Regions from separate parts of the Massilia phyllosphaerae genome, predicted to be linked through region 2. Evidence: riboswitches for the same ligand, from Rfam matches in the RefSeq annotation. Region 2 holds a riboswitch; each other region holds the start of a gene.
What was found. Region 2 has a riboswitch for cobalamin ahead of U1H99_RS29630 (TonB-dependent receptor). Riboswitches for the same ligand answer to the same signal wherever they lie in the genome.

Region 1 (8,053 bases), on a different contig from region 2:
CGTGCCCATGAGCGTGGTCATGCGGATGCTCATGACCTTGGTCATGCCCGTGTGCGTGATCGTGTCCGTGCTCGTGCGGGTGCGCAGCGCCGTGGTCCGGGCCATGCGCGTGACCGTGGTCGTGGGTGTGCGCATGCGAGTGGCCATGGCCCAGGTCGTGCGCGAGCTCGCGGTAGCCGCAGCCGTCGCATGGCAGGCGGCTGTCGGGCACGCCGGCACGCAGGTCGGCCACGCGCTGGTCCATCAGTTCGAAGATCTCCTTCTCGAAGCCGAAATGCTCGCCGCAGAAAAAGCGCACCTGCGGGTACTGGCCGCGCAGGTGCTCGACCTGGCGGTGGATGCGCTGCATCAGCGTGCCGGTGTACAGGTAGTATGGCAGCACCACGACCTGGCGCATGCCGAGCAGCACCTGGCGCTGCACCACCTTTTCCAGGCGCGGCCAGGTGATGCCCGTGAAGGCCAGGTCGACCAGTTCATGATCCCCCTCTTCCTGCAGCCAACGTGTCATCTTGGCCATCTCGCCGTTGGCGCCGCGGTCGGAGGAACCGCGGCCCAGCACCACCACGCCGGTGGTGGTCGGATCCGGCATGTCGAGCGCATTCATGGCCTTGCGCAGGCGCCGCTTCAGGATCGCCAGGATCGGATCGCAGGCGGTCAGGTGCGGCGCCAGCAGGATCTCAGCCTGCGGGCACGCGATGCGCGCCTGCTCGACCGCTTCCGGAATCTCCATCTTGACGTGGCCGGCCGCATTCAGGATCAGCGGCACCACCAGCACCCGGCGCGAGCTGCGCGCGGCATCCAGCAAGGCGGCGTTCAGCTCCGGCGGCGCGAATTCGATGAAGCACAGGTCGATGCGCAGCTCGGGCCGGCGCGCGCGCCACTGCGCCACGAACTCGCGGATTTCCTGGTTGCCCGAATCCTCGCGCGAGCCGTGGCCGACCAGCAGCACGGTGTCGTCCGCGTGCAGCGTGACGGAGGGAGTAAAGATGATCTGATTCATGCGCTGGCCTTCCTGAAGCGATGGGTGAATGTGGGGTCGTACAGCTTGGAGCGCACCAGCGTCTCCCAATGCAGCGCGCCCAGTGTGGGACTGGCGACGATCATCGCCTGGCTGGCGACGCCGGCCTCGCGGCAGCGCGCCTTGATGTCGGCAAGGGTGCCGCGGATGATCTTTTCCTCGCCCGGCCAGCTGGCCTTGTGCACCACCAGCATCGGCGCGTCGTCGGGCCAGCCGGCCGCGCGCAGCGCCGCCTCGACCTTGTACATCAAGGTGATCGACAGAAAGATGCAGATGGTGGTGCGGTGCGCCGCCAGGCTGGCCAGGTCTTCGCCGTCCGGCATCGGCGTACGGCCTTCGACCCGGGTGAGGATCACGGTCTGGGTCACTTCCGGCAGCGTCATCGATTCGCCGGCGGCCGCCATCGACGCCATCGCCGACGACACGCCCGGCACCACCGCCCATTCGATCCCGGCTGCCGTGAGCGGGCGCGCCATCTCGATCAGGGCGCCGTACAGGGCCGGGTCGCCGGTCTGCAGGCGCACCACGGTGGCGTGGCGCTGCGCCTGGTCGATCAGCCAGGCGGTCATCTCTTCCAGGGTCATGTCCTTGGAATCGCGGATGGCGCAGCCGGGCGGCGCGTACAGGGTAACGGCGTGGTCGACCAGCGAACCGGCGAACAGCACGGCGCCGGCCCCCTCCAGCAGCCTGCGGCCTTTCACGGTGATGAGTTCGGGGTCGCCGGGACCGGCGCCGACGAACCAGATCTTGCCGGCGGCGTTGTTGGCGATGTGGATTGTCATGTCGGTGTCTTCGTCAAAGGTTGGAACGGCAGGATGCGCAGCGCGTCCAGTACCGCGTCCACGCTGCGCGGCGCCTGCCCGGCCGGCAGCACGCCGCGCGTGACCAGGTGCGCATGCAGCGCCAGCGCCAGCGGCGGGCGCTGGCCGGCGGCGTCGAGCGCATCGACGTCGGCGCCGACCGCCTGCGCCGGCCCGGACGCGATCACGCGCCCACCCGCCATCAGGTGCAGGTCGTCGGCCCAGCCGTAGGCGAAATCGATGTCGTGGGTGGACAGCAGGATGGTCGTGCCGCGCGCCGCCAGGCGGTCCAGCAAGGCGGCCAGGTCATCCTGCATCGGCGCGTCGAGGCCAGCCATCGGTTCGTCCAGCAGCAGCACGTCCGGCGCCATCGCCAGCACGCCGGCGATGCAGACCCGCTTCTTTTGGCCAAAGCTGAGGTGGTGCACGGCGTGCCGCGCATGTCCGCCCAGCCCGACCGCATCGAGCGCGGCTTTTACGCGCGCGCGGACGGTGGGGGCGTCGAGGCCGAGGTTCAGCGGGCCAAAGGACACGTCTTCCTCGACCTGGGCCGAGAACAGCTGGCGCTCCGGATTCTGGAACACCAGGCCGACGCGGCGGCGCAGCTGCGTCAGCCCGCCGCGGCCATAGTCGTAAGGCTGGCCGTCCAGCAGCAGCCGGCCGGCGGTCGGGCGCAGCAGACCGTTCAGGTGCTGCAGCAGCGTGGTCTTGCCGGCGCCGTTGGCGCCCAGCAGCGCGTGACGGCGGCCGCGGCCCAGCGCCAGGCTGCAGTCGCGCAGGCCGCTGCTGCCGTCGGCAAAGGCGTGGCCGACCGCCTGCATCTCGATGATGCGATTCATACGCGGTCTCCGGCCGCGACCAGCAGCAATAGCGCCGCAGCCAATGCCGCCCACGCAGTCTGGCGGCGCGCCTGCGGGAACTCGGCCGGCAGGAAACGCAAGGTGCCCTGGTAGCCGCGCGCCTCGGCCGCCATCTGCAGGGCGCTGGCGCGCTGCCATACCTGCACCGCCATCTGCCCGGCCAGCAGGCCGGTCGAGCGCCAGGCGTGGCGCCAGCCGCGGTAACCGAGGCGCGCGCTCTGCGCCGTGACGCCCTCTTCCCAGGCCTGGCGCAGCACGAACAGCATGCGGTAGCACAGCGCCATCAAATCGAGCAGCAGTTCGGGCGTGCGCAGGCGGCGCAGCAGCGCCAGCAGGTCGGGCAGCGGCGTGGTCAGCACAAAACCGAGCAGCGCCGCCAGCATCGCCAGCGAACGCCCGGCGGTGCGTGCCACCGCCGGCCACATCGAATTAGCCCAGTGCCAGCTGCCGTCAACGCCGGGCGTCACCAGCATCGTCAGGCAGGACAGCAGCAGGAAGCCGAGCGGCGGCAAGGCCACCGCCACATAAGTCCGTAACGGTACGCGCGCGCCGATCAACGCGGCCAGTGCCAGCACGGCCGCCAGCACGGCCAGCGTGCCGGGACGCGTGGCGACCCAGGCCGCGCCCATGCCGCCCAGCGCGAACAGGGCCTTGGCCGAGGGGGCGACGCCCTGCCAGTGGCTGGCGTAGGCGGCCGTTTCAATCCGCACGTGGACCCTGCTCCGAAGATGCGACCGCAAGCTCGCTCTTGCGCGCACGCTCGCGCGCCACCGACAAACCGAGCCAGTAGCCGATCACGCCGGCGCCGATGGCAGCCTGCAGCGCGAACAGCAGCGAGGCGATCTCGCTGCTGGCCGGCTGGAACACCGGCGCGAACCAGGGTTTATAGTGCGGCGCGATGGTGCCGATGGCCTGCTGGGCGCGGTCGTCGGAGCCGCCAAATACGCCTTCGCTCCCGGGCGGCGCGCCGATCAGGCACAGCGGCAGCACGGTCAGCAGGACGATGGCCGCCCACAGCAGCCAGTTGCGCGTTTTCATGCGCCCTCCCGCGTGCGCAAGGCCATCACCGGCAGCGCGCGCAGCTCGTGCGCATTGAAGCGCGCCATCGCGTTCACCACCAGCACCGTCAACAGGCCTTCGCTGATGGCGATCGGCACCTGGGTCAGCGCGAAGATGCCGGCGAATTTGAGGAAGGAGGTGTCGAAACCGCCGACCGCATCCGGGAAGGCCAGCGCCAGTTGCGCCGACGTGGTGAGGTAGGTCGCCAGGTCACCCAGGCATGCGGCCAGGAACACGGCGACGGAGCGGCCCGCCCCCAGCTTTGCCGCGGCACGGAACACGGCGTAGGAAACGAACGGACCGACGATCGCCATCGAGAACACGTTGGCGCCGAGCGTGGTCAGGCCGCCGTGCGCCAGCAGCAGCGCCTGGAACAACAGCACGACGAAGCCCACCGGCACCATCGCCGCGGGGCCGAACAGCAGCGCGCCGAGGCCGACGCCGGTCGGGTGCGAGCAGCTGCCGGTGACCGACGGCAGTTTCAGGGCCGACAGCAAAAAGGCGAAGGCGGCGGCCACGCCGAGCAGCATGCGCCGCTCGGGATGCGCCTGCAAGCTGCGCCCCATCGAGCGCAGGCCCCAGGCCAGGAAGGGAACGGAAACGGCGGCCCAGCCGAGCGCATGCGCCGGCGGCAGAAAGCCTTCCATGATGTGCATTCGAAACCTCCCGTCGAATGGTCGATAAGGACACCAGACGGAGGCTGAAAAGACGGTCGACGGACGGGGAGCGGGACTGAAAGCGGGCGCGCAAGCCGGTCGACAGCGGCTTCCCGTCACCCCGGGGAATGGTGCTGACAATTCGGGCCGGTATTCTGGCTCGCCTTCGTCCTCCTCCGGGCCTTCCCACGATTGCGTCGCAGTGGCGTATTGCCGGAGTCGTCAGGCTTACAGCAGCGGGGGCTGCACCGGAATGACCGCATTTCTCATGCGGCGTCACCGGTTTCCCGTTTAACGCCATCCCCCGACGGGAATGGACGCACCCAAAGTCGGGATATTACACGGATGAGAACCCGCGTGCCAGTCTTGCCATGCCGGATTGTGGCTGGCGCGCCATCGGCAATGCCGCCTCGGCCCGGCCTGCCGGCGCGGCATTGATGCGTAGCCGGCCTTGATCTGCGCCTGATCCGACCGTCGCGGCGGCGGGATTTTCCTGCCGCCGCGACGGTCTATATCGGAGTACTCGTCACAGGAGAACGTCATGCCGTATGTCGATGGTTTTGTGGTGCCTGTTCCACGTGCCAAGCTGGACGCCTACAAGGACATGTCCAGGGCCGCAGGCAGGATCTGGCGCCAACACGGCGCACTCGAGTTCCGCGAATGCATCGGCGATGACGTCAAGCCGGGCAAGCTGACGTCGTTTCCGCAGAGCGTGCTGCTGGAGGATGGGGAGGTGGTGGCGTTTTCGTGGATCTTCTACGCATCGCGGGCCAAGCGCGACGAGGTCAACGACAAGGTGATGAAGGATCCGCGCATGGCCGAGTTCATGAAGCCGGAGAACATGCCTTTCGATGGCAAGCGGATGATTTATGGCGGGTTTGAGATGGTGGTGGATGTGTGATGCCGATTGCATAAAAAATCCCCGCAACCTGAAAAACTGCGGGGATTCTTTCATCGGTACGTGAAAAACGCGGCGCGATCAGAACGGTTATCCCCACCAAAATTGTGGGTTGCGCCGACCCGCCACTCCCGAAACGCCCTTGAGTTAGCACTGCATATGTTGGTTGCAGCATAAATCTTGGATTCCTCGGTCAAACAGCTGTTTTATCATCAGTTTGTGGGTAGCTGCTCATTCGCCAGTGGCTAGCCAGCTTTGGGGGAAATACGAGCGGCGCAACCGCGTCCGGCCGCCTATATGACAACGGCCGATCCGAATTCTGGTTTGGGTCGCCAAGGCCTACCCTAGAACGTGGATAGTAGGATCGACCTACTGGATTTCAGCGCCAGTTCATCAGGAATGAATGCGCAGCGGCAGAACATCGCCAGGATATTCTGATCGGCAGCGAATTCGCTGTAAATTTTGGGTGAGTCCTTAGTTCATCGTTTATGCAAGGTGCGTGATGCAGATCAAGCTTATTTGAAGCCCAAAAAGCTTGGTTCATGATCTGATGCCGGGGTAAGATTGACGCAGTCTAGGCATCTCTACATCATCATGACCTTCGTCGCCGTCTTGTATTCGGATACGCATCCGCTGATCTTGGTCGATTCTCTGATTTCGAGGCCGGCCAGCGCCGCCGGTGGCATTGCTACGCCGCTGCTCGATACGCTCGATACGCGAGGTGGACTTGGTTACCAGCCCGTGGGCCTGGGCCGCAAGTTTTGGCTGCTGCCGGACAGGAGTTTGTTTTTGTATTCCGGTACGGTCGGTTCGGCGCAAAAATTATTCGATTATTTGTGTACGCTCTTGTCGCCTACGCAGCCTTATGGCCGTGAGATACACCAAGATGCCAGGGAATTTCGTGCAAGGCGTACCGATAAAGCCTTTTCATTCCTGGTCGTGACGCCAAACGGCGAGGACGTCGAGCTGCACCACGATGGTGAGGTGCATCATGATGAGATTCCTACCTATGGTTACGTGCTGGCGATCGGCAGCGGCGCGAAAGAAGGGCTGGAGATTCTGCGGCGGCGTCCTGGCGTGGAGCCCGATTCATCGGATGCGGTAATCGGCAATGCGCTGAATGCGGCAGCGCGCCTGACGCAGGATTACCAGGACGACTGGGGTACCGGTTCGAAGATGTCAGCCGCGTCCTGCGGGGGCTATTTCGAGGTGGTTCCGCCGACAATGTACGAAAGAAGCTACGAATACCTGTATCGCGGTACGGCTCAGCTGTTTCTGAGGTGCGATATTCAAGGGATCCGCTTGAGCCGATTCATCGCTGCCCATCAAAAGGACGAAGAAACCGTCATCGTCGCCGGCAGCGATTTGGCCATTCCGATCGGGGATCTCGGATTTTCCGTTGACCCGGCATCATTACGTGAATATAAGATACGTGCCGATCAAAAGGACAGCGTCAATTCGGTGTCTTTCGACGGCCATTTGTCGTTCGGACATATCGCGTTCCTGATCATTTACGTCGAGGGCTTGCCTGATTGCGGGTTGGCGCATCATGCGTTCCGCACGCTCAGCGTATCGAGCCGCGGTGGCGATCCCATTGCGCTGTTACAGGAGAACGACGACCCTTGGCGGGTCGATGCCACGGGATCGCGGGTCAGCATCGGCCATGTCCTGTTCGAGATTATGGCGATGAAGCCGGCTGACAGTCCTTTGCGCCAGATAACTGATCGCGTCAGAAAGCACATGGTTTGCGGGCGCTGCGCGAGCGACGGGGTGAGCTGACACGTGCTGAGTCGAGCGGCGAGCGAAGGATGGTCAGGCTTCGCATTCTTGGTAGTTTGGGTCCGCTGTTGCGTTTAACCCGCCGGTAATTAATAGCGCCTCAAAGACGAATTTTGGTGACGGGGCCTGGACATTAAAGTCTCTTAGTGCTTATTGACCTTCCTGCGAATGGCGGCGGTACTTAACGCGCGGGGAGGGAGAAATGACCGACTGAAGATTTGTGTCCATAAACGAATTTGTGGACACAATTGATTGTGCCGAAAATTCAATCATGGCCGAGTTACCTTTTGCTCGTCCAGACGGTGTTCAGTAGACGCTTACAGTTAAAAACACTTCAAGGTCTGATCTGTCCATAAGCTCCAGAGCCAAGCGCTCTGGTGACGGCCGGGTTGCTAAGGTGTGCGCGCCGGTACTTGACACTGCTTTAAGCTGGCGGCGATCTGATCAAGCGCATCAGTCGTCTTCTTGATCAAGTAATCCGGCGCGGTGCCGGTCATGCCCCACTTAGCAAGGTGCTGCTCGAACATGAACGAACTGGTTGCGACGAATTTCGTCATCTATCAACCTTTTTTGCCAAGTAGTAGTTGAGCTGGAACCACACTAAACCACAAAACAATGTGTTGGTAAAGAAAAGCCCACATTCCTCACGGAAGTGGGCTTTATCAACAAAAATATAACGATATGGGCCTCAGAACGGAATATCGTCATCCATATCCGAGAAGTTCGCAGCCGGCTTCGGTTGCGGACGGGCTGCCGGTGCCGGCGGCGCCTGGCGCTGCGGGGCCGGACGGCTCGGCGGGGCGTCGTAGCCGCCACCAACGCCACCACCGTAGCTGTCGTCGCCACCGTAGCTGTCGCCGCCGCCCATGCCCTGGCGGCCGCCCAGCATCTGCATGTTTTCAGCAATGATGTCGGTGGCGTAGCGTTCGATGCCGTCTTTATCGGTGTACTTGCGGGTCTGCAGGCGGCCTTCGACGTAGACC
Region 2 (5,678 bases):
GATGCCTTTTACCTTGGCCGGGTAGTGTTTGCCGGTTTCGTCGATCGCCACCTGGAACGTCTGGCCGGGCTTCAGCCAGGCCAGCCAGCCGCTGGGCACGATGAACTGGAGTTCGAGGACGGAATCGTCAAGAATGTCGAGTATGGGCTGGCCCGCCTGTACGTATTGCTGTTCACGCACCTTTTGCTCGGCCACACGTCCCGAGAACGGGGCCGTCACCCGGCACTTCGACATGAGGGTGGTGCCGGCGGCGACCTCAGCTCTGGCTTTTGCGGACTCGGCCGCCGAGACGTCGAGTTCGACCTTGCCGACCGAATTCAATTCGTTCAGGCGCTGGTTCGCTTTCCAGGCAATTTCCGCGGCTGACAGCGCCGCCTTGGCCTTGATCAGTTGGGCTTGCTGCATGGAGCAATCGAAGCTGATGAGCGTGGCGCCGGCGCGGAAGGCTCCGCCCTCGGCGACGGGCAGGCGGTCCACCTTGGCACCGAATTCCGCCGCCAGTGTCGTATAGCGCAGCGGCGAGAGCTGGGCGCGGATATCGCGCTGGTCGAGCGCGCTCGACGTCGGTTTGAGTGGCTGGGCTGGCAACGCGGCGGTGGCCTGCTGCGCAGCCATGACCAGGATGGATTGCAGCGCTAGCGCGGTCCAGCGCGGATGAGATCGATTCATGGCGTTCAAGGGTTGGCTTGGGTCGGATTAACGCGCATCGACGCGCTGACCGCGCGGGTCAGGTCCGCAAGGGGCGCATCGTCGGCCATGCCGAGCATCGGCTCCAGGCCAAGTGTAGCCTGGAGCTTGCCGGCCGTGGCCTGGGCTTGGGCCAGCGCCTGGTAGCGTCGCAGATGACTCAGAAGAACTGTGGTTCGGTTGGCCACGACGTCGAGCTTGCTTTGTGCCTGGACTTCGCCGCGATTTGCGGCATGGCGCGCGATTTCGCTATCGACTTTCCAGATGGCGTCTGCGCGATCCAGCTGACGCAGCGCGTTCTGGTATTGCAGGCGTGCCAGGTGCACCTGGGCCAAAACCGCCATCTGGGTCGCCACGCGGCGCTGGTCGGCGAGCGCGACGCCGGCCTCGGCGAGGCGCTTTTGCGCCGGCGCGGACAGCAGGCCGAGCAAGTTATACGATACCTGCAGGCCGGCCTCGTTCCAGTTCTGGTAGATCAGGTAGCTGTCATTGCTGTGGCGGCGGCCATAGTTGAACGACAAGCCGGGGAACAACTTCAGCAGCGTGCGTCGCGTTTCGACTGAGGCGACGCGGGCGTTGTACATCGATTCGCGCAGGTCAGGGTTGTTCGCCAGAGCCAGTTCTTCCATTTTTTCGATGGGAATCGCCAGCCACTCAGCGCCGCTTTTTTCTTCGGCTTCCTGGACGACGATGTTCTGCGTCAGCGGCAGGTTGATCAGTGCTGCGAGTTCCACTTTGGCCGACGACAGTTCCTGGTCGATCGCTTCAAGCAGACGAAGATTTTCCAGCAGCTGGCGTTGGTAGCGCAAAGCGTCCACCGGGTTGCGTAGGCGTTCTGCTTCGGCCTGGCGAGAATCGGCAAGCGCTTCCTCGGCGACAATGATCGACGCCTCGACGTCGCCACGCAACTTTTGCGCGCTGGCGGTGCGCCAGAATGCGGTGCGGACGTCCTGTATCAACAAGTGCATGGCTTTGCGACGCCGCTCAGCGGCGATGAGTACCTTATCGCCGTTCTGCTGCGCAGCGTAGTAGCTTTGGCCGAAATCGAGCAGGCTCCAGGTGAACGTCAGGTCGTAGGTGGTTGCCACCCGGTCGCTTGAGATAAACGGATTCGCCAGCGACGGTTGGCCTGTCACGGAATCGATGCTACGCGTGATGAGGTCGTTGTTGCGGTAGCGATATCCGGCGTCAGCCATCAATTTCGGTAGCGCGTCGTAGGCGCCGGCATCCAGCTGCCCTTGCGCCAGTGCGACTTCCAGCGCGCGTGCGCGTCGATCGAGGTTGTATTTGATGGCGCGAGCAACGGCCTCATCGAACGATAACGGTCCCTGTAACGGCTCCACACCCTGCTGCGCGCGTGCACGATCGGCCGCGATCGTCGATGCCACGTCGGCCGCGCTCAAGGGATGGGTATGCGTGGTGGCGCAGCCGGTGAGTGTGATAAGGGCGCACAACGAAGCGACCACAATGAAACGCTTGGAAGGAATTGGCATGTGGAAATATAGTTTATGACTGTTATGGCTCGACCCAGTGGACGGCACTACCTGTCTTTGCATTGATTATTGATGCAAGGAAACACTAAAATTCTATGATCTCGGTTACCCCTTGTCACGGTTTAAATTTGCTTTCTTCATCGTCGTGGCAACGGAGAGACAGTTTTCGGATGGTGGCGACTAATCGTATAAGAGGAATGAATTGGTTATCTGGTCAACCAGAAAACAGGTCTTGTTATTTTGCATATTTGCCTGTCCTTTTGCTACGATCGTCGGTTGAGGATGGTAGACCAGACCTTTTTTTCTAAGAGGTGAGCGCTGCCATTCGCGTCATCGTATGCGCCATGCGAATCACATCATTCGCTATCTCGCGTCGCTATGCGGCCCGCGCTGTCAGGGTCGCGTCCGTTGACATTGCTGGCTTTTTGCCGAGTTCGCTTTTGCTTATTGCGGAGATCCGTGACACTCCGCGAGATTTTTCGCCTTGACACTATGCTATCCGAACGAACCGTCTGCTATTGACCAGGGGCTGGCGCTGAGTCGCTGGTCGATAATCACTCGTATGACAGTCGCTTTTCGATGACCGTCGCCGGTCGACACGTCATCGTCGGTTAACGACTTTTTCTGGTTCTAGTGGAAATGCCTGTTTGATGGTTTTTACTGCGATCGCTTTCACAGAAAGGAGTAGATTTACTCCGTGACCAGACTGCGTTTAGTTAATCGCGTGGTCCTGATTAGAAATCAGTTTATATTGGAAATGAGAAGATTGTGGGATAGATATCGCGTGAACTCGGGCACGGCATGACATGCTATTAGCCAACACCTGCCAGGGTACCAATAGGCCGATTTTCTAAAAGCTCGGCGAGCTCAACCGGATTACGTGAGTTGAGCTAGAGATCAGGCTGCAAGCATAACGCGAATCCGACCGGGATATTAACTTGGTACGGGCTTTCGTCGGTAGGCAGCCAAACTCACAGGCAATCGCTGATAGATGGCAATTTCAAACTGACAATCCCGCGCGCCGTCTGTACAATTCCGCGTTCGAGTGAACGGTGTCCCGCCATCGACCGATGGCGGGGTGAAACGGGAAGCCGGTGAAGCGCGGGATCCTCATCCCACGCCATTCCGGCGCAGCCCCCGCTGCTGTAAGCCTGACGAACCGGTCCGACGCCACTGCGCCATGCGCGGGAAGGCAGGACCGGGGAGGAAGACGGCGAGCCAGAAGACCGGCCGTTCACCTTGAAAGCGCGAGACCCGGGGTGTGGTCTCGCACCTTGGCGTTCCTGATTTTCTCGTACCTGTTGCCGGGCATGGCATGCCCGTGGGCGCGCGCGCGCTCATACGAAGGGCAGAGGAAAGCGGAGAACGCCGGTCACACATTGGAAAGACAAGAAATGAACGACAGCATGCAAAACCCCCGCTGGCAGAAAGCCGCCTGGGCCGCCGGTTCCCTCGCGCTCGCCGTTGGCGCCAACAGTGCGGCCCAGGAGCAGGCGCTGAATACGGTGGAAATCACCGAGACCCGCCTGGCGCGCAGCGCCACCTTTTCCCTGGACGACCGCAACGAGACCGGCTCGCGGCTCGGCCTCAGCGCACGCGACACTCCCGCCAGCGTGAGCACGCTCGGCAGCGCCGACATCGCCGAGCGCAGCCTCACGCGCGCGCAGGACGTCGTGGTGCGCATGCCCGGCATGAGCGAATCCCCCGCGCCCGGCAATGGCGGCACCAGCCTGTCGGCGCGCGGTTTCGGCGGCCACAATTCGGTGGCGCAGCTGGTGGACGGCACTCGCCTGGTCGTCGCCGCCGGCACGATCACCTATCCGTTTTCCACCTGGCCCCTTGAAGCGGTGGAAGTGCTGCGCGGCCCAGCGTCGGTGCTGTACGGCGACGGCGCCATCGGCGCCGCCGTCAACTACGTCACCAGGAAGCCGCGCTTCGACCGCACGCGCGGCGAAGCTTTCCTGGCTGCCGGTTCCTTCGATACGGTGCAGGGCGGCGTCGGCGTCAGCGGCCCGGCGGGGGACGGCGTCGCGTATTCGGTCTACGTGGATGCCGACAAGAGCCGGGGCTACCGGCGCGATAACGGCTACGAGCGGCAGAATTTGTCCGCGGCGCTGGCATGGCGGATCAACCAGGACCTCACGGCGACGGGGTCGCTGGACGCCGGCCATAACGACGACGCGCGCTACTTCGGCACGCCGCTGCGCAACGGCCGGCTCGACCCGGACTTGCGCCGTACCAGCTTCAACGTCGAAAACGCACTGGTGCGCTACAACGACCGGGTCGGCCGCCTGCGCCTCGAATACCATGCCGCGCCCGGTCTGCTCGTGCGCAACGAGAGCTACTACATCACCAGCAAGCGCCACTGGCGCAATGCAGAAAGCTACGCCTTGAATGCCGCCGGCACGCGCGTCAACCGGAGCGACTACCTGGAAATCCTGCATGACCAGGAGCAGGCGGGCAATCGCTTCGACGCAGTTGTCGACGGCCGCATCGCCGGCCGCGCCAACCGGCTGGTGGTCGGCCTCGAGTGGTATCGCACGCGCCTCATCCACAGCAACAATTCGCCCTACGGCGGCGCCAGCGTGGTCGATCCCCACGATTTCATGCCCGGCTATTTCGTCAGCCCGGTCCCCACCGTCGCGAGCCGCCGCGCGGAGATGACAACCGGCGCCTTCTTTGCCGAGGATGTGCTGGACATCGCGGCGGACTGGAAACTGGTGGCAGGCCTGCGCCGCGACGCCATGAATTTCGACAACCTGGACCTGCGTACAGGGGTCGCACTGGGCAAGGACTATCATCCTGTCACGGGGCGCGTGGGTGCCGTATGGAAGCCGGCCGCGCAGTTGTCGCTGTATGGCCAGTTCGGCACCGCCACCGATCCGCTGAGCGGCGCGCTGTCGCTGCCGAACGGCTCAGTCAGCTACGACCTGACGCGTGGCCGGCAGCTGGAATTCGGCGCCAAGGGTGGGATGCCGGCGGTAAAGGGCGAGTGGACCGTCGCCGCCTACCGCATCGAGAAGCGCAACCTGCTGTCGCGCGATCCGGACAATCCTTCCGTGGCCCAGCAAGTCGGCCAGCAGTCGTCGACCGGCCTCGAACTGGCCTTTGTAGCCGAGCCGCTGCGCGGCTGGACCATCGACGCCAACGCCGCCGTGCTGCGCGCGCGCTACGACGATTTCAAGGAGATCGTGGGCGGCGTCCCTGTGGCGCGCGACGGCAATACCCCGGCCGGCGTGCCCGAGCGCACGGCCAGCTTGTGGACCCGCTACCGCTTCCTGCCGCAATGGGATGCGGGCCTGGGCGCACGCTACGTGGGCCTGCGCCAGTCTAATTCAGCGAACACCGCCAACTTGCCGGCCTACACGGTCCTCGACGCCTCGCTGGCGTGGCGCCAGTCGTCGGCGTTGACCCTGGTCCTGGCCGTCAAGAACCTGGCCGACCGCGACTACGCCCTGTCGGGCAGCGGTGGCGTGCGCTGGCTGCTTGGAGCGCCTC
Region 3 (8,053 bases), on a different contig from region 2:
GCGCTTACGCAGCTGTTGGCACCTTCATCAAACGCCCACACTTATCGACTGTTAATTTTTAAAGAACTTTATTCGGTACTGCGTCTTGCTACTTAGCGACAAATCGTTGTGTTCGTCAGCAGCAGAGAAGTGAGATTATGCAGTGTTTCGCTTAACTCGTCAACTCCATCTTTTTCTTCAACGCTTTCGGACTTGCCGAAAATTCAAACACAACTACTTGATTTCGTTGCCGTTTTACTGCGCTGCAGAAGCAGGACGCGAACTATAGCAAAGCCTTGCGGTGTTCGCAAGGCCAAGCGCCATGCTATCGTTGTCCGGTTCATTAACTCTACAACATACCTGCATGAGCGCCTTTCATATCGTTCCCACCGCGAGTCCTCCCCTCGCCGCCCAGCTCGACGCTGCTATCGACAATAAGACCAAACCGCTCGGCAGCCTGGGAACGCTGGAGCGCCTCGCCAAACAGATGGGACTGATCCAGGAAAGCGTGGCTGTGTCGGTCGAGCGGCCGGCGATCCTGGTCTTCGCCGGCGACCACGGCGTGGTGGCGGAAGGCGTGTCCGCCTATCCGCAGGACGTCACTTGGCAAATGGTCGAGAACTTCCTGTCCCAAGGGGCCGCCATCAACGTGTTCGCACGCCAGAACGATTGCGCCTTGCACATCGTCGATGCCGGCGTGGCCCACGAATTCGGTCCGCGCCCTGGCCTGATCGACCGCAAGATCGCCGCCGGCACCCGCAACTTTGCCCAGGCGCCGGCCATGAGCGACGCCCAATGCGCCAGCGCGATCGGCGCCGGCGCAGCGCTGGTGGCCGAGCTGGCGGGCAACGTGATCGGCTTCGGCGAGATGGGTATCGGCAATACGACCGCCGCCGCGGCTTTGATGCACAAGCTGACCGGCATCCCGGTCGCGGCCTGCGTCGGCGCCGGCACCGGGCTGTCGCACGAGGGCGTGCGGCACAAGCAGCGCGTGATCGAAGCCGCGGCCGCGCTGCACGCCACCGCCATCGATCCGCTCGACGTGCTGGCCGCTTTCGGCGGCTTCGAGATCGCGATGATGACCGGCGCCATGCTGCAGGCGGCGCAGCAACGCAAGGTGCTGCTCATCGACGGCTTCATCGTGACTAGTGCCCTGCTGGTGGCGGCGCGCATCGAACCGGCGATCCTCGATTACTGCGTGTTCGCCCACTGCTCGGACGAAGCCGGCCACCGCCGCATGCTCGATGCACTGGAGGCGAAGCCGCTGCTGCAGCTCGGCCTGCGCCTGGGTGAAGGCACCGGCGCCGCCCTCGTCCTGCCGCTGCTGCACGCGGCCGCCAACTTCCTCGACCAGATGGCGACCTTTGCCTCGGCCAGCGTCAGCGAGCAAACCGGCAAGAACGCTGACGACTAAAACCATGCAGCAGATCCGCCTCTTCTTCATCGCGCTGCAATTCTTTACCCGCCTGCCGATCCCGGCCTGGGTCGGCTTCGAGGCCAGCTGGCTGCAGCACGCGTCGCGCTACTTCCCGCTGGTCGGCTGCGTGGTGGCGGCCATCGCCGCCGCCGTCTACTGGGCGGCGGCACTGGTGCTGCCGGCGCCGGTGGCGGCGGTGCTGTCCACCGCCGCCTCGATCTACGCCACCGGCGCCTTCCATGAAGACGGCTTCGCCGATACCTGCGATGGCCTCGGCGGCGGAATGACGCGGGAACGGGTGCTCGAGATCATGAAGGATTCGCGGGTCGGCGCCTACGGTGCGATCGGCATCGTCTGCATGCTGGCCGCCAAGCTCTCGAGCCTGGCGATGCTGCCGCCGCAAGCGGCGATCGCGGCCCTGTTCCTGGCCCACCCGCTGTCGCGCCTGGCGGCGACCTCGCTGATCTGGAAACTCGAGTACGTGCGCGGCGAGGGCAAGGCCAAGCCGCTGGCACAGCAGATGACGGGCGCGGAATTCGCGATCGCCGCGGCGACGGCCCTGCTGCCCGCCGCCGTGCTGCTCGCCGCCGGCCTCACCTCCCCTGCGGCAGTGAGCGGTGCCGTACTGGCCGCGCTGGCCGCAGCGCTGTGGCTGGGCCGCAAATTCGTGCGCCGCCTCGGCGGCTACACCGGCGACTGCCTCGGCGCCGTGCAGCAGGTGGCGGAAGCCCTCATCTATATGACGGTGCTGGCCACGCTCGGCCACGGTGCCTGAGGCGCCGCATGAAGCTGCACCTGGTGCGCCACCCTCAACCCGACGTCGCGCCCGGCCTCTGCTACGGCGCGACCGACGTCCCGGTCGCCGCGGCCGAACTGGCGCGCGTGCAGGCGACGCTGGAAGCGCAAGGCTTGCCCGGTCGCCTGCCGGTGTACGCCAGCCCGCTGCAGCGCTGCGCCCTGCTGGCCCGGCGCCTGCAACCGGCCAGCCTGCACATCGATGCGCGCCTGGCCGAGATGGATTTCGGCCGCTGGGAGATGCGTCCCTGGTCCGGCATCGCGCGCGGCGAAGTCGACGCCTGGGCCGATGACCTGCTCCACCATCGGCCCGGTGGCGCCGAGAACGTGCTCGACGTCGCACGCCGCGTGGCCGGCTTCGTCGACACCGTGCGGACCGGCGCCAGTGCCGACGGGGGCGCGGAAGCACTGGTGATCTGCCATGCCGGCACCATCCGCCTGCTGCTGGCGATGCAGTCCGGCCTGCCCCTGGAACAGGCCGCGCTGCAGGCCGCCGCCACGCCGCACCGCATCGGCTATGGCGAAATTCTGGTGCTGGAGTTCTGACAAGGCGCCGGCGCGACCGTATAATGACGCCGTTTTGGTGCTCGCGCCTGTGCTCACAGGTGCAGTTAAACGGGAAACACGAAGCTCGCGAAGAGTTGAACGTGTGCTGCCCCCGCAACGGTAAGCAAGTGCCGCGTCATGGATGCGGCAACCGTCCTCACACACCACTGTGCGTACGCATGGGAAGGTCGGACGGCCATACTTGCCAGCCCGGATACCGGCCAAAAGGTGGAAGCGCGCCGGCATGCCGTGGCGCTTCTGTTCAATCTGGCCGGCGGGGACGCCGGCTGGTTGTCAAACCAAGAACGACCATCATGCACCACCGAGTTCCACGGCAAGCCGCCGCATTGGCCCTTGCCCTTTCTGCCTCCACCGCCTTCGCTGCGCCCGATTCTGCGCCGGAGACCGTCGTCGTCACCGCCACCCGCACGCCCGAGCGTGCCGACCAGGTCATCGCCGACACCACCGTCATCGGTCGCGACGAGATCGCGCGAGCCGGCGCCGGCTCGGTTGCCGACGTCCTGGCGCGCCAGCGCGGCATCGAGATCGTCCGCAACGGCGGCCCGGGCGCCAGCACCAGCGTGTTCCTGCGCGGCGCCAACAGCAACCAGGTCGTGGTCCTGATCGACGGCGTGCGCATCGGCTCCTCGACCAGCGGCGCGGCCAGCTGGAATGCGATTCCGCTGTCGGCCATCGATCACATCGAAGTCGTCTACGGTCCCCTGAGCACCCTGTACGGCGCGGATGCGATCGGCGGCGTGGTCCAGATCTTCACCCGTAAAAGCGCCGGCGCGCCGCAACTGGACGCCAGCCTCGGCGGCGGCAGCTACGGCACCCGCCAGTACGACGCCGCCATCCATGGTGCGAGCGGCATCGTCAGCTACGCATTCGGCACTGCCCACGAGGAAGCGGACGGCTTCTCCGCGACCCGCCCCGGCGCATTCGGCTACAACCCGGACGACGACGGCTACAGCCGCAACAGCGCCAACGGCCGCATCGCGGTGCGGCTGGCCGAAGGTATCGACGCCGGCGTCCAGTTCCTGAAGAGCCGCCTGCGCGCCCAGTACGACAATGGTGCAGCCGCCTTTGACGCCCGCAACTTCCAGGACATCGACAGCTACGCCGCCTTCCTCGACGGCCGCATCCAGCCCAACTGGCGCAGCAGCCTGCAGTGGGCGCGCTCCAGCGACAGGCTGGGCAACTTCGGCGGCGCCGCGCCCGCGGACGCCAGCCAGATCAACACGCGCCAGGATGAAATCACCTGGCACAATACGTTCGCCATCGGTGCCGACACCCTGCAGCTGCTGGCGGCCCACCGCAAGGAATCCGTGCTGTCCACCTCCGGCGCCGCTACCCCGACCAGTCCCCCGAGTCCGTTGAACGGCAGCCGCGTCACCAACTCGGTGGCCGCTTCCTACGACCTGCGCCGCGGCAGCCACCTGGTCGACCTCAGCGCGCGCAACGACCACTCGGTGTACGGCGCGAAGACCACCGGCGCGGCCGGCTATGCCTACGAATTCAGCCGCCAGCTGCGCGCCAGCGCCAGCGTCGGCACCAGCTTCCGCGCCCCGACCTTCAACGAACTGTATTACCCCGGCTACGGCCTGCCCAGCAACAAGCCGGAACAGGGCCGCAATGCCGAAGCTGCGCTGCGCTACCAGGTATCGGGCGGCGAACTGCAGGCCGGTTACTACCGCAACCGCCTGACCGACATGATCGTCACGGTCAACCCCTGCCCAAGCCGGACCGGCAGCTGCGCCTACAACGTCAACCACGCGCTGCTCGAAGGCTGGACGCTGTCGGCCACCAGCCGGATCAAGGGTATCGACCTGCGCGCCAGTGCCGACTTCCAGGATCCGCGCGACGAGACCACCGGCAAGCAGCTGGCCCGGCGCGCACGCCGTCACGTCAACCTCAGCGCCAGCCACACGACCGGCCGGCTGGAGAGCGGCATCGAACTGCAGGCCTCCGGCCAGCGCTTCGATGACGCCGCCAACAGGAACCGCCTCGGCGGCTATGGCCTGCTGAACCTGACCACCAGCTGGCGTTTCAATCCCGACTGGTCGCTGCTGGTCCGCCTCGACAACGCGGCCGACAAGCGCTACGAACTGGCGCGCAACTACGGCACCGCCGGACGCAGCTGGTTCGCGGCGCTACGCTACGGCGTCCGCTAATCCATTACCAACCGCACCGCATGCATCCAGCCCAAGCCCGTCCTCCGCGTCCATTGCCCCAGCGCGCCCTCCTGATCGTCGGCGCGCTGCTGCTCGCGGCCGTCGCCAGCCTGCTGGTGGCCGGCATGACGGGCTCGATCGCCATCGCACCGGACGAGCTGCCGGCTGCGCTGGTCCAGGTGCTGCATGGCCGGAGCGACTCGATGGCGGCGACGCTGCTGGAGCTGCGCGCCGGCCGCGCCCTCACCGCCTTCGTCACCGGCGGCGCGCTGGCCCTGGCCGGCGTCATGATGCAGGCGCTGCTGCGCAACCCGCTGGCCGATCCATATATATTAGGGATCTCGGCCGGCGCCTCGGTCGGCGCCCTGCTGGCGCTGCTGCTGATGTGCGCGGCGGCCACGGTCGACGCGGCGGCTTTGGCCGGCGCCGTCGGCGTGGCGATGCTTTTGTACCTGTTCGCGCGGCGCGACATGCGCAGCGGCGCCGCTATCGAGGGAGGCACCTCGATGCTGCTGCTGACCGGCGTGATCCTGTCGTCGAGCTGCATGGCGCTGGTCACGCTGATGCTGTCGATCGCGCCCGAGGGACGGCTGCGCAGCATGGTGTTCTGGATGATCGGCGACCTGGCCGGCGCGCCGGTGCGGGCACTGCCCTGGATCGTGCTCGGCGGCGCCCTGCTGTATGCGCTGCGCAGTGCGCGCGCGATGAACGTGGTCGCCCTCCATGCCGACAACGCCGGCACCCTCGGCATCCGCGTCGGCACGCTGCGCAAGGGCCTGTTCTTCGTGTCCGGCCTGCTGACCGCCAGCGCGGTGACCAGCGCCGGCTCGATCGGCTTCATCGGCCTGATCATCCCGCACGCCTGCCGCTTCGCCTTCGGCCCCGACCACCGCGTGCTGATCCCGGCCGCGGTGCTGGGCGGCGGCAGCTTCCTGGTTCTGTGCGACACGCTGGCACGCACCGTGGTCGCGCCGACCCAGCTGCCGGTGGGTGCGATCACGGCCCTGATCGGGGCGCCGGTCTTTCTCTATCAACTGCACCAGTTGCGTAAATGAGGCGCAAATGACGATCGCGACCCGACAACTCGCACTGCGCGCCGGCGGCCGCACCCTGGTGCAGGATCTGGACTGGCAGGTAGGGCAAGGGGAATGCTGGAGCATCATCGGCCGCAACGGCGCCGGCAAGAGCACGCTGCTGCGCACGCTGGCCGGCCTGCGCACGCCCGAAGCCGGCGCGGTCCAGATCGACGGCACCCCGGTCGCGGCCTGGAAGCTGGAAGACCTGGCGCGCCGGCGCGCCTACCTGGCCCAGTCGCGCCACGACGCCTTTGCTTACAGCGTGATCGAGACCGTGCTGTCGGCGCGCCATCCCTACCACGCCAACCGCTACTGGGAAGGCAGCGACGACCACGCGGCCGCCATGCGGGCGCTGGCGGCGATGGAAGTCGACGGCCTGGCGGCGCGCGACGTGCGCACCCTGTCCGGCGGCGAGCGCCAGCGCGTGGCGATCGCCGCCCTGCTGGCCCAGGACACGGCGCTGCTGCTGCTCGACGAACCGGCCAATGCGCTCGACCTGGCGCACCAGGTGCAGGTGATGGGCCTGCTGGCACGCCTGTGCCGGCAGCAGCACAAGACCGTCGTCATGATCGGCCACGACCTGACGCTGGCGCACGGCATCTCGAGCCACGCCCTGCTCCTGAAAGGCGACGGCAGCTGGTACGCCGGCCCGATCGCCGACGCCATGCAGGCCGCGCGCCTGAGCGACACCCTCGGCCACCCGATCGAGACCATCGAACACGGCGGCCGCCGCATCTTCATTCCCCGGGAGACCAACCATGACTGAGCCGACCGACGACACCAATCCGGACACGAGTTTGGATATTAATGAGCGCCACCGCCTGCGCATGGCACGCAAGAAGGCGGTCATCGACGCCAAGATCGCCTCCGCCGACAAGCAGGTCGGCATCATCATCGTCAATACCGGCAACGGCAAGGGCAAGAGCTCGAGCGCCTTCGGCATGGCCGCGCGCGCGCTCGGCCACGGCATGAAGGTCGGCGTGGTCCAGTTCATCAAGGGCGCGATGGCGACCGGCGAAGAGCAGTTCCTGCGCCGCTTTCCCGACGAAGTCAGCTTCCATGCGATGGGCGAAGGCTATACCTGGGAAACCCAGAACCGCGAGCGCGACATCGTCAAGGCGCAGGCAGCCTGGGAGATGGCACGTTCTTTCCTGCGCGACCCCGCCTATGGCCTGGTGGTGCTGGACGAACTGAACATCGCACTCAAGTACCGCTACCTCGACGTGCACGCCGTGATCGCCGACCTGCTCGACCGTCCCGTGATGCAGCACGTGGTGGTGACCGGCCGCGCCGCGCCGCAGGAACTGATCGACGTCGCCGACACCGTCACCGAGATGAACGTGGTCAAGCACGCCTTCAAGGCCGGCATCGCGGCCCAGGCCGGGACGGAGTGGTGATGGGTACCCAAGGCGCGCGCGTTGTCATGGTGGCTGCCATCGCCTCCGGCCAGGGCAAGACCACGATCACCGCCGCCCTGGCGCGCCGCTTCCGGCGCAGCGGGCAGACGGTGCGGGTGCTGAAATGCGGCCCCGACTTCATTGACCCGATGCTGCTCGAACGCGCCAGCGGCGCGCCGGTGCACTCGCTCGACCTGTGGATGGTGGGACCGGAACTGTGCCGCCGGCGCCTGGCTTGCGCCGCGCGCGAGGCCGACGTGGTGCTGATCGAGGGCGTGATGGGCCTGTACGACGGCAAGCCATCCGCGGCCGACCTGGCGCGCGAATTCGGTATCCCGGTGCTGGCCGTGATCGACGCCGGCGCCATGGCGCAGACCGCGGGTGCGGTGGTGCTGGGCCTGCGCGACTACGGGCCCGTGCAGCTGGCCGGCGTGGTCGCCAACCGCGTCGGCAGCGAAGGCCACGCGCGCATGGTGGCGGAGTCGCTACGCGACATCCCTTTATTGGGCACCCTGCCCAAGCAGGCGCGCCGCCTGCCCGAACGCCACCTCGGCCTGGTGCTGCCGGACGAAGTCGGCGACATCGATGCCGTGCTGGATGCGCTGGCCGACGAACTGAAGTTCGACGACGCGGCCTGGGACGCCATGCCGCCGCACTCCTTCGACGACA

Region 1: linked by a shared signal. The riboswitch ahead of U1H99_RS15385 (energy-coupling factor ABC transporter permease) and the one ahead of U1H99_RS29630 (TonB-dependent receptor) in region 2 are both predicted to bind cobalamin.
Region 3: linked by a shared signal. The riboswitch ahead of U1H99_RS29845 (TonB-dependent receptor plug domain-containing protein) and the one ahead of U1H99_RS29630 (TonB-dependent receptor) in region 2 are both predicted to bind cobalamin.

What each region holds. Positions count from the first base shown of each region.
Region 1 is NZ_JAXSQX010000003.1:622,692-630,744, reverse strand. Features, by position in the region: gene U1H99_RS15410 (sirohydrochlorin chelatase) at 1-1,000, opposite strand, end outside; gene cobM (precorrin-4 C(11)-methyltransferase) at 997-1,800, opposite strand; gene U1H99_RS15400 (energy-coupling factor ABC transporter ATP-binding protein) at 1,797-2,657, opposite strand; gene cbiQ (cobalt ECF transporter T component CbiQ) at 2,654-3,388, opposite strand; gene U1H99_RS15390 (energy-coupling factor ABC transporter substrate-binding protein) at 3,378-3,716, opposite strand; gene U1H99_RS15385 (energy-coupling factor ABC transporter permease) at 3,713-4,393, opposite strand; cobalamin riboswitch at 4,522-4,733, opposite strand; gene U1H99_RS15380 (DUF1428 domain-containing protein) at 4,935-5,294, shown strand; gene U1H99_RS15375 (hypothetical protein) at 5,886-7,070, shown strand; gene U1H99_RS15370 (hypothetical protein) at 7,463-7,627, opposite strand; gene ssb (single-stranded DNA-binding protein) at 7,759-8,053, opposite strand, start outside.
Region 2 is NZ_JAXSQX010000014.1:400-6,077, reverse strand. Features, by position in the region: gene U1H99_RS29640 (efflux RND transporter periplasmic adaptor subunit) at 1-669, opposite strand, end outside; gene U1H99_RS29635 (TolC family protein) at 675-2,180, opposite strand; cobalamin riboswitch at 3,214-3,429, shown strand; gene U1H99_RS29630 (TonB-dependent receptor) at 3,587-5,678, shown strand, end outside.
Region 3 is NZ_JAXSQX010000017.1:6,163-14,215, reverse strand. Features, by position in the region: gene cobT (nicotinate-nucleotide--dimethylbenzimidazole phosphoribosyltransferase) at 344-1,393, shown strand; gene U1H99_RS29855 (adenosylcobinamide-GDP ribazoletransferase) at 1,398-2,171, shown strand; gene U1H99_RS29850 (histidine phosphatase family protein) at 2,180-2,737, shown strand; cobalamin riboswitch at 2,756-2,977, shown strand; gene U1H99_RS29845 (TonB-dependent receptor plug domain-containing protein) at 3,052-4,911, shown strand; gene U1H99_RS29840 (FecCD family ABC transporter permease) at 4,932-5,966, shown strand; gene U1H99_RS29835 (ABC transporter ATP-binding protein) at 5,974-6,753, shown strand; gene cobO (cob(I)yrinic acid a,c-diamide adenosyltransferase) at 6,746-7,384, shown strand; gene U1H99_RS29825 (cobyrinic acid a,c-diamide synthase CobB) at 7,384-8,053, shown strand, end outside.